DNA from 3 places in the Sphingopyxis sp. DBS4 genome. Region 3 is predicted to be linked to each of the others. Evidence: predicted binding sites of a transcription regulator. Region 3 holds the regulator's gene; each other region holds the start of a gene.

What was found. Region 3 encodes LexA, which represses DNA repair genes until DNA is damaged. Its sites were predicted from a motif close to GTTCCNCNCTTGTTCT; they were not measured.
Region 1: the regulator LexA is predicted to act here: its motif matches at 1,585-1,600, upstream of uvrA (excinuclease ABC subunit UvrA).
Region 2: the regulator LexA is predicted to act here: its motif matches at 1,939-1,954, upstream of NP825_RS15810 (DUF6771 family protein).

What each region holds. Positions count from the first base shown of each region.
Region 1 covers NZ_CP102384.1:1,978,838-1,982,883, forward strand. The annotation lists gene NP825_RS09345 (M13-type metalloendopeptidase) at 1-307, opposite strand, end outside; gene NP825_RS09350 (hypothetical protein) at 532-1,410, opposite strand; gene uvrA (excinuclease ABC subunit UvrA) at 1,612-4,046, shown strand, end outside.
Region 2 covers NZ_CP102384.1:3,289,718-3,293,763, forward strand. The annotation lists partial or broken gene NP825_RS15800 (ParB/RepB/Spo0J family partition protein) at 1-1,203, opposite strand, end outside; gene NP825_RS15805 (DUF2958 domain-containing protein) at 1,328-1,729, opposite strand; gene NP825_RS15810 (DUF6771 family protein) at 1,964-2,155, shown strand; gene NP825_RS15815 (hypothetical protein) at 2,157-2,486, shown strand; gene NP825_RS15820 (hypothetical protein) at 2,498-3,010, shown strand; gene NP825_RS15825 (SOS response-associated peptidase) at 3,039-3,686, shown strand; gene NP825_RS15830 (hypothetical protein) at 3,709-3,834, opposite strand; gene NP825_RS15835 (AbiEi antitoxin N-terminal domain-containing protein) at 3,964-4,046, shown strand, end outside.
Region 3 covers NZ_CP102384.1:1,474,828-1,478,873, forward strand. The annotation lists gene NP825_RS06860 (ComEC/Rec2 family competence protein) at 1-995, shown strand, start outside; gene lexA (transcriptional repressor LexA) at 949-1,632, opposite strand; gene NP825_RS06870 (molybdopterin molybdotransferase MoeA) at 1,710-2,897, opposite strand; gene moaC (cyclic pyranopterin monophosphate synthase MoaC) at 2,894-3,367, opposite strand; gene trpC (indole-3-glycerol phosphate synthase TrpC) at 3,579-4,046, opposite strand, start outside.

The sequences.
Region 1 (4,046 bases), 500 kb from region 3:
TATAAACGTCGTAATCGACCCCCGCCGACGCCTGGTCGGCCGGAATCTCGGTGCGGGCAAACCAGCCGCCATTCGCATATTTGTCAAAGTCGTCGCCAGGCTTCACCGACGTATCACGCGCGCCGAGATCAACGCCCCATGTTCCGAAGGTCAGCGCCTTCAGCGATCCATCACCCGATGCGGACGCATCGTCATTCGCTTCGGCAAGCAGCGTCTTCACCTTGGCGTCATCGTGCGCCAGGGCCGGCGCCGCCGCCAAGGCAGCGGCAAGCGCGAGGCCGGCGGCCCCCGCAAAAAACTTCGTCATTCCCCAGTCTCCTACGTTTCGTGCGTTATCTCCAGCGGAGATGACGGACATGACCGGAGGTGTCCGCCCGCGCGCGTCACGGGTCAAGCGACGTAGCTGGCGCTGGTCGAAACCATTGGGACGTTGGTGGAAATGCGGCCGATCTCGGCGACTATCCGACGGTTATTCGCTCGACGGTCGGCTGCCGGCAAACACGGCGGAAATCATTAAAGCGCCACGCTTCGCTAACCCACCGGGACCATCGTCGCCTGCGGCAACCTTCCCGACTCGATACGGTCGATGACGGATTGACCTGCCTGTCCCTGTCCCGCCTGTCCGTTTTGGCCCTGTCCGGTATCGTTACGGGTTTCCTGAACCTTCTGATTGAGCGTTTCGGTCTTGTCGGCCACCGACTTCGCCACAAGTTGCCGCATGCCGGTGAAGGAACAGATTCCGGCATAGGATTCTATGACAGACCGCGCGCCGGCATAGCTGGAAGGAAAGGATTTTCCGTCCTTTGCAAAGACGGTTTCCTTGAACAAAGTCTGCTCGGCTTTGACCAGGCGTTCGACTTCAGGCATGTCTGGACCGACAAGATAGGCCGCGTCGAAGCCTTCGAGCGTTCCGTTGATCAGCCCGAACGACCCGTTTGTGATGCCAATCGCAGTGTCGCCAGCGCTCGCGAGAGTCAGGATCGACCCGACAAGCGTGTCGACGCCATTGGTCAGGTTACGGCCGAAAACACGATTTTGCTGTGTTTCGCTCGCGATGGAAAAGAACCGTTTGCAATAAAGATCAGTGAGCCCGAAACCGGCGGTCAGATAATCGGCCAGGGCGCTTTTACCGGCAAGTTTCGATCCATCCACCGCCTTGAATTTCAGGCATTTGTCCGACGACAGGAAATTCTCCGGGTCGTCGGTCTTGCGATACCCCTGGCCCAGCTTCGCCTTGAAAGCCCGCAAATCCTTGCCGTCGAAGCAATGATCGTCTGTCACAACTTCGTAGGCACTGCGCAGCGAGTTTATATAGGCTATTTCGTCCAGCCTGCTCGGCAGGGGTTTCGCGGCGATGTCGGGCCTCAGGGCCTCGACGCTCGTGCAACCCGCTAACGACGCGGCAGCCAACACCAGCGCCCAACGATATTTTCGCCTCCGCATCCCGATTCCCCCCACATCGACTGCCCTGAAGGAAGGAATGACTCGGCACGAAGAATGTATTGGATAGAAACGCCAAATTCGGTCCATTGTGGCGACACCGCAGCATCCCTATCTTCGTCGCGACGCGCCCCTTGCGTCCCAAGAACAAATCTGGAACATACCCCTCCTATGAGTCTCACCCATATTTCGGTGCGCGGCGCGCGCGAGCATAATCTCAAGGGCGTCGACGTCGACCTGCCGCGCGACGCGCTGATCGTCATCACCGGGCTTTCGGGCAGCGGCAAATCGAGCCTCGCCTTCGACACTATCTATGCCGAGGGCCAGCGGCGCTATGTCGAGAGCCTGTCGGCCTATGCGCGCCAGTTCCTCGAAATGATGCAGAAGCCCGACGTCGAGCATATCGACGGGCTTTCCCCCGCGATCAGCATCGAGCAGAAGACGACTAGCCGCAATCCGCGCTCGACGGTCGCGACGGTGACCGAGATCTACGACTATATGCGCCTGCTCTGGGCACGGGTCGGCATTCCCTATTCGCCCGCGACCGGCGAGCCGATCAGCGCGCAGACCGTCAGCCAGATGGTCGACCGCGTCCGCGAACTTCCCGAAGGCACGCGCGCCTATCTGCTCGCGCCGGTCGTCCGCGGCCGCAAGGGCGAGTATCGCAAGGAACTCGCGCAGTGGCAGAAGGAAGGCTTCACCCGCGTCCGCATCGACGGCGAATTCTACGAGATCGAGGACGCGCCGGCGCTCGACAAGAAATACAAGCATGACATCGAGGTCGTCGTCGACCGCATCGTCGTGCGCGAAGGGATCGAGACGCGGCTCGCCGACAGTTTCGAGACCGCACTGAAGCTGGCCGAAGGGCTCGCCTATGTCGACCTCGCCGACGGCGTCGTGCCGGGTCGCGAGGAAGAAGATACCGGCGGCGCGATGAAGGGCGCGGGAATCCCCGCGAACCGCATCATCTTCTCCGAGAAATTCGCCTGCCCCGTCTCGGGCTTCACCATCGCCGAGATCGAACCGCGCCTGTTCAGCTTCAACGCGCCGCAGGGCGCGTGCCCGGCGTGCGACGGGCTCGGCGAGCGGCTGGAGTTCGATCCCGAACTCGTCGTCCCCAACCATGCGCTCAGCCTGAAGAAGGGCGCGGTGGTGCCGTGGGCGAAATCGAACCCGCCGTCGCCTTATTATATGCAGGTGCTCGAAAGCCTCGGCAAAGCCTATGATTTCGGCCTCGATACGCCGTGGCAGGACCTTCCCGGCGGAGTGCAGCAGATCATCCTGCACGGCACCGGCGGCATGCCGGTCGAACTGACCTTCAAGGACGGCAAGCGCACTTATACGACGCACAAGGCGTTCGAGGGCGTGATCGGCAACCTCAATCGCCGCATGCTGCAGACCGAAAGCGCGTGGATGCGCGAGGAGCTGAGCAAATATCAGACCGCGCAGCCGTGCGAGACGTGCCACGGCGCGCGTCTGCGCCCCGAACCGCTCGCGGTGAAGATCGCGGGCGAGAATATCAGCCTGTCGGCGCAGCGCTCGGTCGCCGACGCCCTCGCGTGGTTCAGCACGCTCGACGAGAAACTGAACGAGCAGCAGCGGCAGATCGCGAAAGCTATCCTCAAGGAGATCAACGAGCGGCTCGGCTTCCTCAACAATGTCGGGCTCGATTATCTCAACCTCAACCGCACGTCGGGCACGCTCAGCGGCGGCGAAAGCCAGCGCATCCGCCTCGCCAGTCAGATCGGCAGCGGCCTGTCGGGCGTGCTCTATGTTCTCGACGAACCGAGCATCGGCCTCCACCAGCGCGACAACGACCGGCTGCTCGCAACCCTGAAGCGCCTCCGTGACCTCGGCAATACGGTGATCGTCGTCGAGCATGACGAGGATGCGATCCGCCACGCCGACTATGTCGTCGACATGGGCCCCGGCGCGGGCGTCCACGGCGGCGAGATTGTCGCCGAGGGCACGCTGAAACAGGTGCTCGCGAACAAGCAGAGCCTGACCGCCGCCTATCTGACCGGCGCAAAGAAGATCGAGGTGCCGGCGCATCGCCGCCCCGGCAACGGCTTCGACCTGGTGCTGAAGGGCGCGCGCGCGAACAATCTGCAGAATGTCACCGCGACGATCCCGCTCGGCACCTTCACCTGCGTCACCGGCCTCAGCGGGTCGGGCAAGTCGAGCCTCGTCATCGACACCCTCTATGCCAGCGCGGCGCGCACGCTCAACGGCGCGCGGCTGGTCGCGGGGCCGCACGACGCGCTGACCGGGCTCGAACATTGCGACAAGGTGATCGACATCGACCAGTCGCCGATCGGCCGCACGCCGCGCTCGAATCCTGCGACATATACCGGCGCCTTCACGGTCATCCGCGACTGGTTCGCGGGCCTGCCCGAGGCGCAGGCGCGCGGCTACAAGCCCGGGCGTTTCAGCTTCAACGTCAAGGGCGGGCGCTGCGAGACCTGCACCGGCGACGGGCTGATCAAGATCGAGATGCACTTCCTGCCCGACGTCTATGTGACGTGCGAGACCTGCCACGGCAAACGCTACAACCGCGAGACGCTGGAGGTGAAGTTCAAGGGCAAAAGCATCGCCGACGTGCTCGA
Region 2 (4,046 bases), 1.8 Mb from region 3:
GGCCAGTTCCCGCTCCGGCTCGTCCTCAGCCCGCACGAACCCGCGCTCGTTCCGCACCGATCCGTCGCGGTCGATCGAGACGAAGGCGCCAGCGCGTCCCATCTCGGCGGGATCGAAGACGAGCGGGCGGTCGACGAGCGCGCCGAGTTCGGCGTCGATGGCATCGATCCGCGCATGCACTTCGGCGGGCACGTCCGGCACCTCGGACCATTGCTCGCAAAGCGCCTCGCTTTCAGCCTCGAGTGCGGCGACGCGGGCCTGTTCATCGTCGGTCATCGGGACCTCCGTGCGGTCGATCGCGCGCAGGTCGCGCGTCGCGTCCCACGGCAGGTCGATCGAGGTGGTCACCCATTTCCAGCCCTCGGCGAGAATGCGCTCGCCTTCAGCTTTCAATCTTTCGTCGACCAGCCGGTCGAGCAGCGCCGGGTCGGTGAGCCAGCCGCCTCCGTCGGCCTCAAACAAGTCGCGCACCACGCCGCCGCCTGCCGTGACATAGGTATCGACGCCGACGAACGCTGCGCGCTTGTCGGTGACCCTTACGCTGTCCTCGGTGAGTTTCTGGCGGATGAAGCCGGGGCTCTTGTTGAAACTGTGATCGAGCTGCGCCCAGAGCTCCTCCTGGCGCTGATGATCGTCGGCGACGGTGAAGGCCATCAACTGGTCGAGCGTCATCCCGTCGTCGGCATAGATGTCGTGGAGCTTCGGTGACACCGCGGCGAGCTTCAGCCGCTGGCGCACGACCGCGGGGGTGGTGAAATGATGCGCCGCGATCGCCTCGACATCGTCGCCCTTGTCGACCATCGCCTGCATCGCGCGAAACTGGTCGAGCGGATGGAGGCTCTCGCGCATGGCATTTTCGGCGAAACTGTCGTCCTCGGCGAGAATATCGCTGTCCGCCGCGCGCACGACGCAGGGGATTGGCGCATCATTCGCGAGACGCTTCCGCTTCACCAGCAGTTCGAGCGCGCGATAGCGCCGCCCCCCGGCCGGTATTTCATAGCGGCCCGTCTCCTTTCCCGAGGCGTCGCGTTCGGGCCGGACGTTGAGGCTCTGGAGCAGGGTTCGCCGGTCGATATCGTCGGCGAGCGCCTCGACCGACACGCCGGCTTTCACCCGCCGGACATTGGACTGGGAGAGAAACAGCCGGTCGAACGGGATGTCGCGCGACGGGCTGAGGATGAGTTTCGGGGCCTGTCTGGCCATGGGCTTTCTCCATGACGGGCCGCCGCGAGACACTCTCCCGGCTCCTGGACCCGTCACGAAGGCGCCAGCCCCCCTCTTCCTCCCGGGGGCCGCGCGTGGCGGTCCCGGCAGGCGGCCAGGCGCGTCAGCCGCGCCCCGAAAGTCGTTCGACCGCGCGCCGGAGCCTTTGCTCCCCCAACACGATCGACCCCGCTCGCCGCGCCGCTTCGGCATAAGCCGATAGCGGGTGGCTTGCCGTGAAGTGGAGGTCGCGTTCGATCGTGAGGCCGAACGGAAGGCGGACGGACTCGAGTTCGGACAGCGCGAAGCTGCCGAGTTCGGGGCAGCCGAAGCCGAGATCGGCGAGGCCGAAGAAAATACCGTCCGCATCGATCTCGGTCGCGAGCCAGGTCGCCGCGCCGACGGGGCTGAACAGGCGGACGACCGGTTTGGGGTCCGGCTCGCGTTCGCCGCGCGAAAGCGTGTCGATCCGGGTGGCCAGATTGGCGCGAAGCTGCGCCTCGAGCGCGGGGGTCAAGAGTTTCATGGTACTTTCTCCTGGGGCGACCGGCGGCGAGCCTCTCTCGCCGCGCGCGGTCCGCCGCCCAGGGGCGGGCCATCTCTTCCTCGCCGGTTTCTGGCGTTGCCGGTGGCGGCCGCGCGCCCCGGACCGGGCGGCGACGGGCGGCAGCGGCAGCAAGCGCCCGCTGACCACGCAGGCCGCCCGCGCTGTCCCGGTCACCCACTTGCCAAATTGTTCTCTCTATGTTCTCATTAGGGCATGGACAATATCGATACTGCCCGAGTCGCAGAGACCATCCTTTCCGCCCCTGGCTGGGCGCGCGTGGGTATCACCGCGCCGACGAATCACATCCGTGTCGAGGCCGCGTTCGAACTCGCCCGTGCGATCGTCGAGAGCGTCCGTGCCGGCGCGGAGCCCGCAAGCCCCGACCAGCTTGGACTCTCCCTGTGACGTGGGCGGATGGACAAAGGACGGACAGCATCGCGCCACGCATGTCTTCGAGGCCGCGGCCTGGTTTCGGGCGATCAAGCCCGTTTGCCGCTGCGGGCATAGTGCGACGTTCAATCCCTATGGGATCTGGTGGCGCTTCGAGTGCAGGATGTGGGACGGCAATCTCGTCAAGGCGTGCCAGAAATTCTGGTGTGTTCGCTGCGGCGCGCGGACGGGCAAGCGCGTCCGCCCGGTGCGGATCGAGCTCGTCGACCCGAGCCCCGATGACATCGCCCTGCCGATGCCCGAAGAACGCGAATGGAAGCGCGCGCTCAGCCGTTTCCGCGCCTGAGGACTGAGTTCATGGATATCGAGACGGACGACGCGCTGGTCGGCATCGGCAAGCTCCACCGCGTGATGGTGTGGAACGGCCAGCGCGAATGCGAGAAGGAGATGCTGTGGGGGCTGCCCTCGCGCGATGCCGATATATTCCAGATCCCGCTCCTGAAGTCCGAGACCGCGATCATTGATCGCCCCTGTCTGCTGCTCGCCAATGAGTTCGGCCTCGTGAAGCGCGGCAAGACGATCTACGCCGCAAGCCTCATCAGCGACGAGCCTTTCTTCTGCATCGCAGCGGTCTGGCGTCCGGCGCACCGCCTGTGGCCTGAGAGCTTCGCGGTGCTCACCGTCCCGGCCTATGACGATCTGGCGCCGCACAAGGATCGCCACGTCGGCGTGGTCCGCCCCGAGGACTGGTTCGACTGGTTGATGGGGGCGCGGCCGCCGCTGGACATGTTGCGACCTTTCCCCAAGAATAGCTTCAGCATCATGCCGCCGATCCAGCAGAATTTCGACGAAATGCTCGGCGCGGCCTGACCGAAACCACCCAAGGGGACTCGCCGCCATGTGCAATCTCGTGACCCTCAAGGCTTCGGTCGCCGAAGTGGCCTCGGCGTTCGGTGCGCGGCGTCCGCTCACCAATGCGCAACCCGGCGAAGTCTATCCCGGCGGACAAGGATTTGTGGTCCGTGACGACGCGGGCACGCGCGCGCTCCAGTCGATGACCTGGGGCTTCCCGGTGCGGCTCAAGCATATGAAACCGACGAGCAAGCCCAAGCCCGTCAACAATGCCCGCGACGACAAGCTGATGACCTTCTGGCGAACATGGTTTACCAATCCCGCCCAGCGCTGTCTGATCCCGATCACGGCCTTCGCCGAAGCCGAAGGCGAGAAGGGCAAGATGACGCGAACCTGGCTAAGCGTCGTCGACCAGCCGCTCGCCGCCTGCGCCGGGCTCTGGCGTCCGACCAACGAGTGGGGCGATTGCTATACGATGGTGATGGTCGATGCGACCGAGGAGCTGTTCGACATTCACGACCGGATGCCGGTCATTCTTCACGCCGCCGATCATGACGCCTGGCTGCAAGCTTCGGCTGAGGAGGCAATGAAGCTCGTTACCCAATATCCGGCAAGCCGGTTGGAGGTTGAGCGGACCGACGTCCCGTGGTTCAGCCGCAAGCCCCCGAGCGCGTATGCCCCGACGCTCCTTTGAGAAGCTGGATAGCGGGGCGACGTCACCCGCCGAATAGCGACCGGATCGCGCCGATGAGGCCGGCAATGAAGGAGCCGCCGACGAGAACAGCGGCGAACCAGAATTCGATCGCCAGCGCGCGCGATTTCCATTTCGGTTCCTGATCCATCTGACCGGCATGCCATGACCGGTGAATGTAGGAAATAGTGGAATCGGGGCCATCTCCGAACGCCATAATCATTGCATGACATGTGACAAAACCTATGATACATCGCATTTAAGTTAGAGGTTTTGTCACATGCACACATCGATAACGCAAGGCGAGACGCTTCGAGCGCTCTTTGGCGCGCATCCGATCCTGCGCGCGCGCGAGCTACGCGC
Region 3 (4,046 bases):
TTCATGAAAGCCCGGCGATGCAGCGCTTCCTCGCGCGCCGCGACGAGGTTCTGCCGCTGCGATGGGGGCGGGCGTTGGCGGGGTTGCTGATCACCGGGCTGGTGGTCGAACTCGCGCTGGCGCCGATCGCGCTGTTTCATTTCCACAAGGCGGGGCTTTACGGCGCGCTCGCCAATGTCGTCGCGATTCCACTGACCACCTTCGTGATCATGCCGATGGAGGCGGCGGGGCTGCTGTTCGATAGCGTCGGCCTCGGTGCGCCCTTCTGGTGGGTCGCCGATCATGCGCTGCGCCTGCTCATCGCGCTTGCGCACGCGGTCGCCGACACGCCGGGGGCGGTCGCGACGCTGCCGAGCTTTCCGCGCTGGGGTTTCGCGCTGACGGTCGGCGGCGGGCTGTGGATCCTGATCTGGCGGACGCGATGGCGCTGGATGGGGGCGGGGCCGCTGGCGATCGGCATCGCGGCATTGCTCGCGCAGCCGCGCCCCGATCTGCTCGTCACCGGCGACGGGCGCAACATCGCGGCGGCCGTGCCCGGCGGCAGCTATGCGCTGCTGCGTGATCGTGCGGGCGATTTCGTGCGGGATGCGATGAGCGAGGCGGCGGGGATCGACGTGCCGCTGAGCGCGCTCGCCGATCTCGACCATGTCGAATGCAACGCCGATTTCTGTCGCTGGCATCAGGGCGCCGACGGCGTGCAACGCGTCATCCTCGCCTCGCGCGGACGCGATCGGATCGAAGGGGCCGATATGGCGGCCGCCTGCGCCGCGGCCGATGTCGTGATCAGCGATCGCTGGCTGCCGCGCGAATGCATCGGGCGCTGGCTGACGATCGATCGCGACAGCCTGGCGCAAAGCGGTGGGCTGGCGATCTACCTGGGGAGCAGGCCGCGAGTCGCCGCCGCGCTACGCGCTGGCGATGAGCATCCGTGGCGCCGCCCCGACCAGCTCAGTGGTAACGACGAAGCAGTCCCGAAAGACGCCCTTGCACCATGACGCGCCCGGCCTCGTAGCGCTGCGGCTCATAGGCGCTGTTGGCGGGGTCGAGCCGGATCATCTTGCCCTCGCGGCGGAAATATTTGAGCGTCGCATCCTGCCCGTCGACCAGCGCGACCACGATGTCACCCTCGCGCGCGGTGTCGGCCTTCTGGATCAGCGCATAATCGCCGTCGAAGATTCCCGCCTCGACCATCGAGTCGCCCGACACTTCGAGCGCATAATGCTCGCCCGCGCCGAGCAGCGCAGCGGGAACCGCGAGCTGGTTATGATCCTCGAACGCCTCGATCGGTACGCCCGCAGCGATCTTGCCGTGCAGCGGCACCTCGATGATGTCGTTCGCGGCGATCGGGCGCAGCGCGGGGGCGGGCTTGCGCAGCGGGACGATATTGTCGCGCTCGCTTACGACGGGAGCCTTGGCGCCTTCGGGGGCCTTGAGCACCTCCAGCGCGCGAGCGCGGTTGGGGAGGCGGCGGAGAAAACCCCTTTCTTCCAAAGCGCTTATCAGGCGATGGATACCCGATTTCGACTTGAGGCCGAGCGCTTCCTTCATCTCCTCGAACGACGGCGAAATGCCGCTCGCGTCGAGGCGCTGCTGGATGAAGTGGAGCAGTTCATGCTGCTTGGCGGTCAACATCGCTTGTTCTCCATGATGCCCCGAATGGACCGGGCGCCGGACATAGGGAGAACGATAGTGGAACAAATCGGAACTTGTCAAGCGATGTCGATATAATCGGCCAGTTCGCCAGCGGCTTTGGTGGGGGCGCCGATCTCGCGGATCACGAGCGCATCGGCGTCGGCGAGCGGAAAGGTGCGGCCGCTGTCCTGCCCGTCGAACAGCATGAGGCGCTCGCCGTCGCGGCGCGCGCGCAGATAGTCGCGCCGCGTGCTGCCGGGACCGAGCGCGGCCGCGAGCGGCGCTTGCCGGATTTCGGGCAGTGGGTTGCGCGCGCCTGCAAGATGGCGGACGAGCGGGAGTAGGAACAGGGTCGCGGTGACGAAGGCGGAGGACGGATTGCCGGGCAGGCCGAGCAGCAACGCGTCGCCGATTTGGCCGGCGATCAGCGGCTTGCCCGGCTTCATCGCGATTTTCCAGAAATCGACGCGCCCGCCCGCATCATCGAGCGCGCCGCGAACATGATCGTGATCGCCGACCGACGCGCCGCCGACGGTAACGATGACGTCGTGACGTCGCGCCAGATCCTTGAGAATATTCGCAATCATCGTCCGGTCATCGCGCATGTGCAGCGGCAGACCGGTATCTGCGGGTTCGCGCGCGAGCAGCGCCGCGAGCATCGGGCCGTTGCTGTCGGGAATCTGGCCGGGGGCGAGCGCACGGCCCGGCTGCACCAGCTCGTCCCCGGTGGTCATGATCGCGACGCGCGGGCGCGCACCGACCGCAAGCTGCGCCGCGCCGCCCATGATCGCGGCAGCGAGCGCGCCCGGGGTCAGGCGCGTTCCGGCGGCGAGGAGTCGGTCGCCCGCGGCGAAATCGCTCGCGCGGGGGCGAATATGCTGGCCGCGCGCGGGCGCATCGCCGGTCAGAGTGAGCACTGTCTCCTCGGTGGCGGCATTTTCCTGGATGAGGATAGTGTCGGCGCCATCGGGAAGCATGGCGCCGGTGAAGATGCGCGCCGCCTCGCCCGCGCCGAGCGGTGCGGACGGCGCGGCGCCTGCGGCGACTTCGCCGACGATGCGCCAGGGGCCGGGAAGATCGTCGAAGCGGATTGCATAGCCGTCCATCGCCGACAGCGCCGCCGCGGGCTGGTCGCGTTCTGCCGCGATGTTCTGTGAGAGATAGCGGCCAAGCGCTTCCGAAAAAGCGATAGTTTCCGGCGCGAGTGGCGGGCGCAGTGCGAACAGGCGTGCCTGCGCTTCCTCGACGGGAAGCAGGCCGCTCATGCGGCGCGCCAGTCGCCCGAGCGGCCGCCGCTCTTTTCGAGCAGACGGATATCGCTGAGGATCATCGCGCGGTCGAGCGCCTTCGCCATGTCGTAGAGCGTCAGCAGCGCGACCGAGGCGGCGGTGAGCGCCTCCATCTCGACCCCGGTCGGCCCGGTCGTTTCGGCCGTGGCGCGGACCGAAACGCCGGTCTCCTCCCAATCGAATTCGACCGAAACCTTGGTCAGGGCGAGCGGGTGGCAGAGCGGGATCAGGTCGGACGTGCGTTTCGCGGCCATGATGCCCGCGATGCGCGCGGTCGAGAGGACGTCGCCCTTGGGCGCGTTGCCGCTGCGGATCGCGGCCAGTGCCTCGGCTGACATCGCGATGCGGCCGCCCGCGACGGCGCGGCGCCGGGTGGCGGGCTTGGCGCCGACATCGACCATATGCGCGGCGCCGCTGTCGTCGAGGTGAGTCGGTTTGCTGGTCATCGGGGCGAGCGAAGCAACGCAGCGTAAGAAAGGCAAGGGAAGATGGCGATTTTCGACCGGAAGCGGCCGCCCGGCATCTCCTAACTTCGTCATCCCCGCGAAAGCGGGGACCCAGAGCGTGCGTCAGCTGACCCCACTCTGGGTTCCCGCTTTCGCGGGAATGACGAAGGCGGGCAGGGGCGGCTCTCCACCTCAACGCGGAAATGGCGTTTTACCCGTTCAGCAGCGCCTTTGTCGCCGCCTCGACATCAGGCTGGCGCATCAGGCTTTCGCCGACGAGGAAGGCGTGGACGCCGCTTTGCGAGAGGCGGTGGCAGTCGGCATGGGTGGCGATGCCGCTTTCGCCGACGAGCAGCGTGCCGGGCGGCACCAGCTTCGCCAGCCGCTCGGTTACCGCAAGATCGGTTTCGAAGGTGCGCAGATCGCGGTTGTTGACCCCGATCAGGCGCGAACGAAGCTGGGCCAGCGCGCGGTCGAGTTCGGCCTCGTCATGCACTTCGACGAGAACGTCCATGCCGCGCTCGATCGCCGCATCCTCGATCTCGCGCATCGCGCCGTCGTCGAGCGCGGCGACGATGATCAGGATCGCGTCGGCGCCGATCGAGCGCGCCTCGGCAACCTGCCACGGGTCGATCATGAAATCCTTGCGGAGGACCGGAAGGTCGCACGCGGTGCGCGC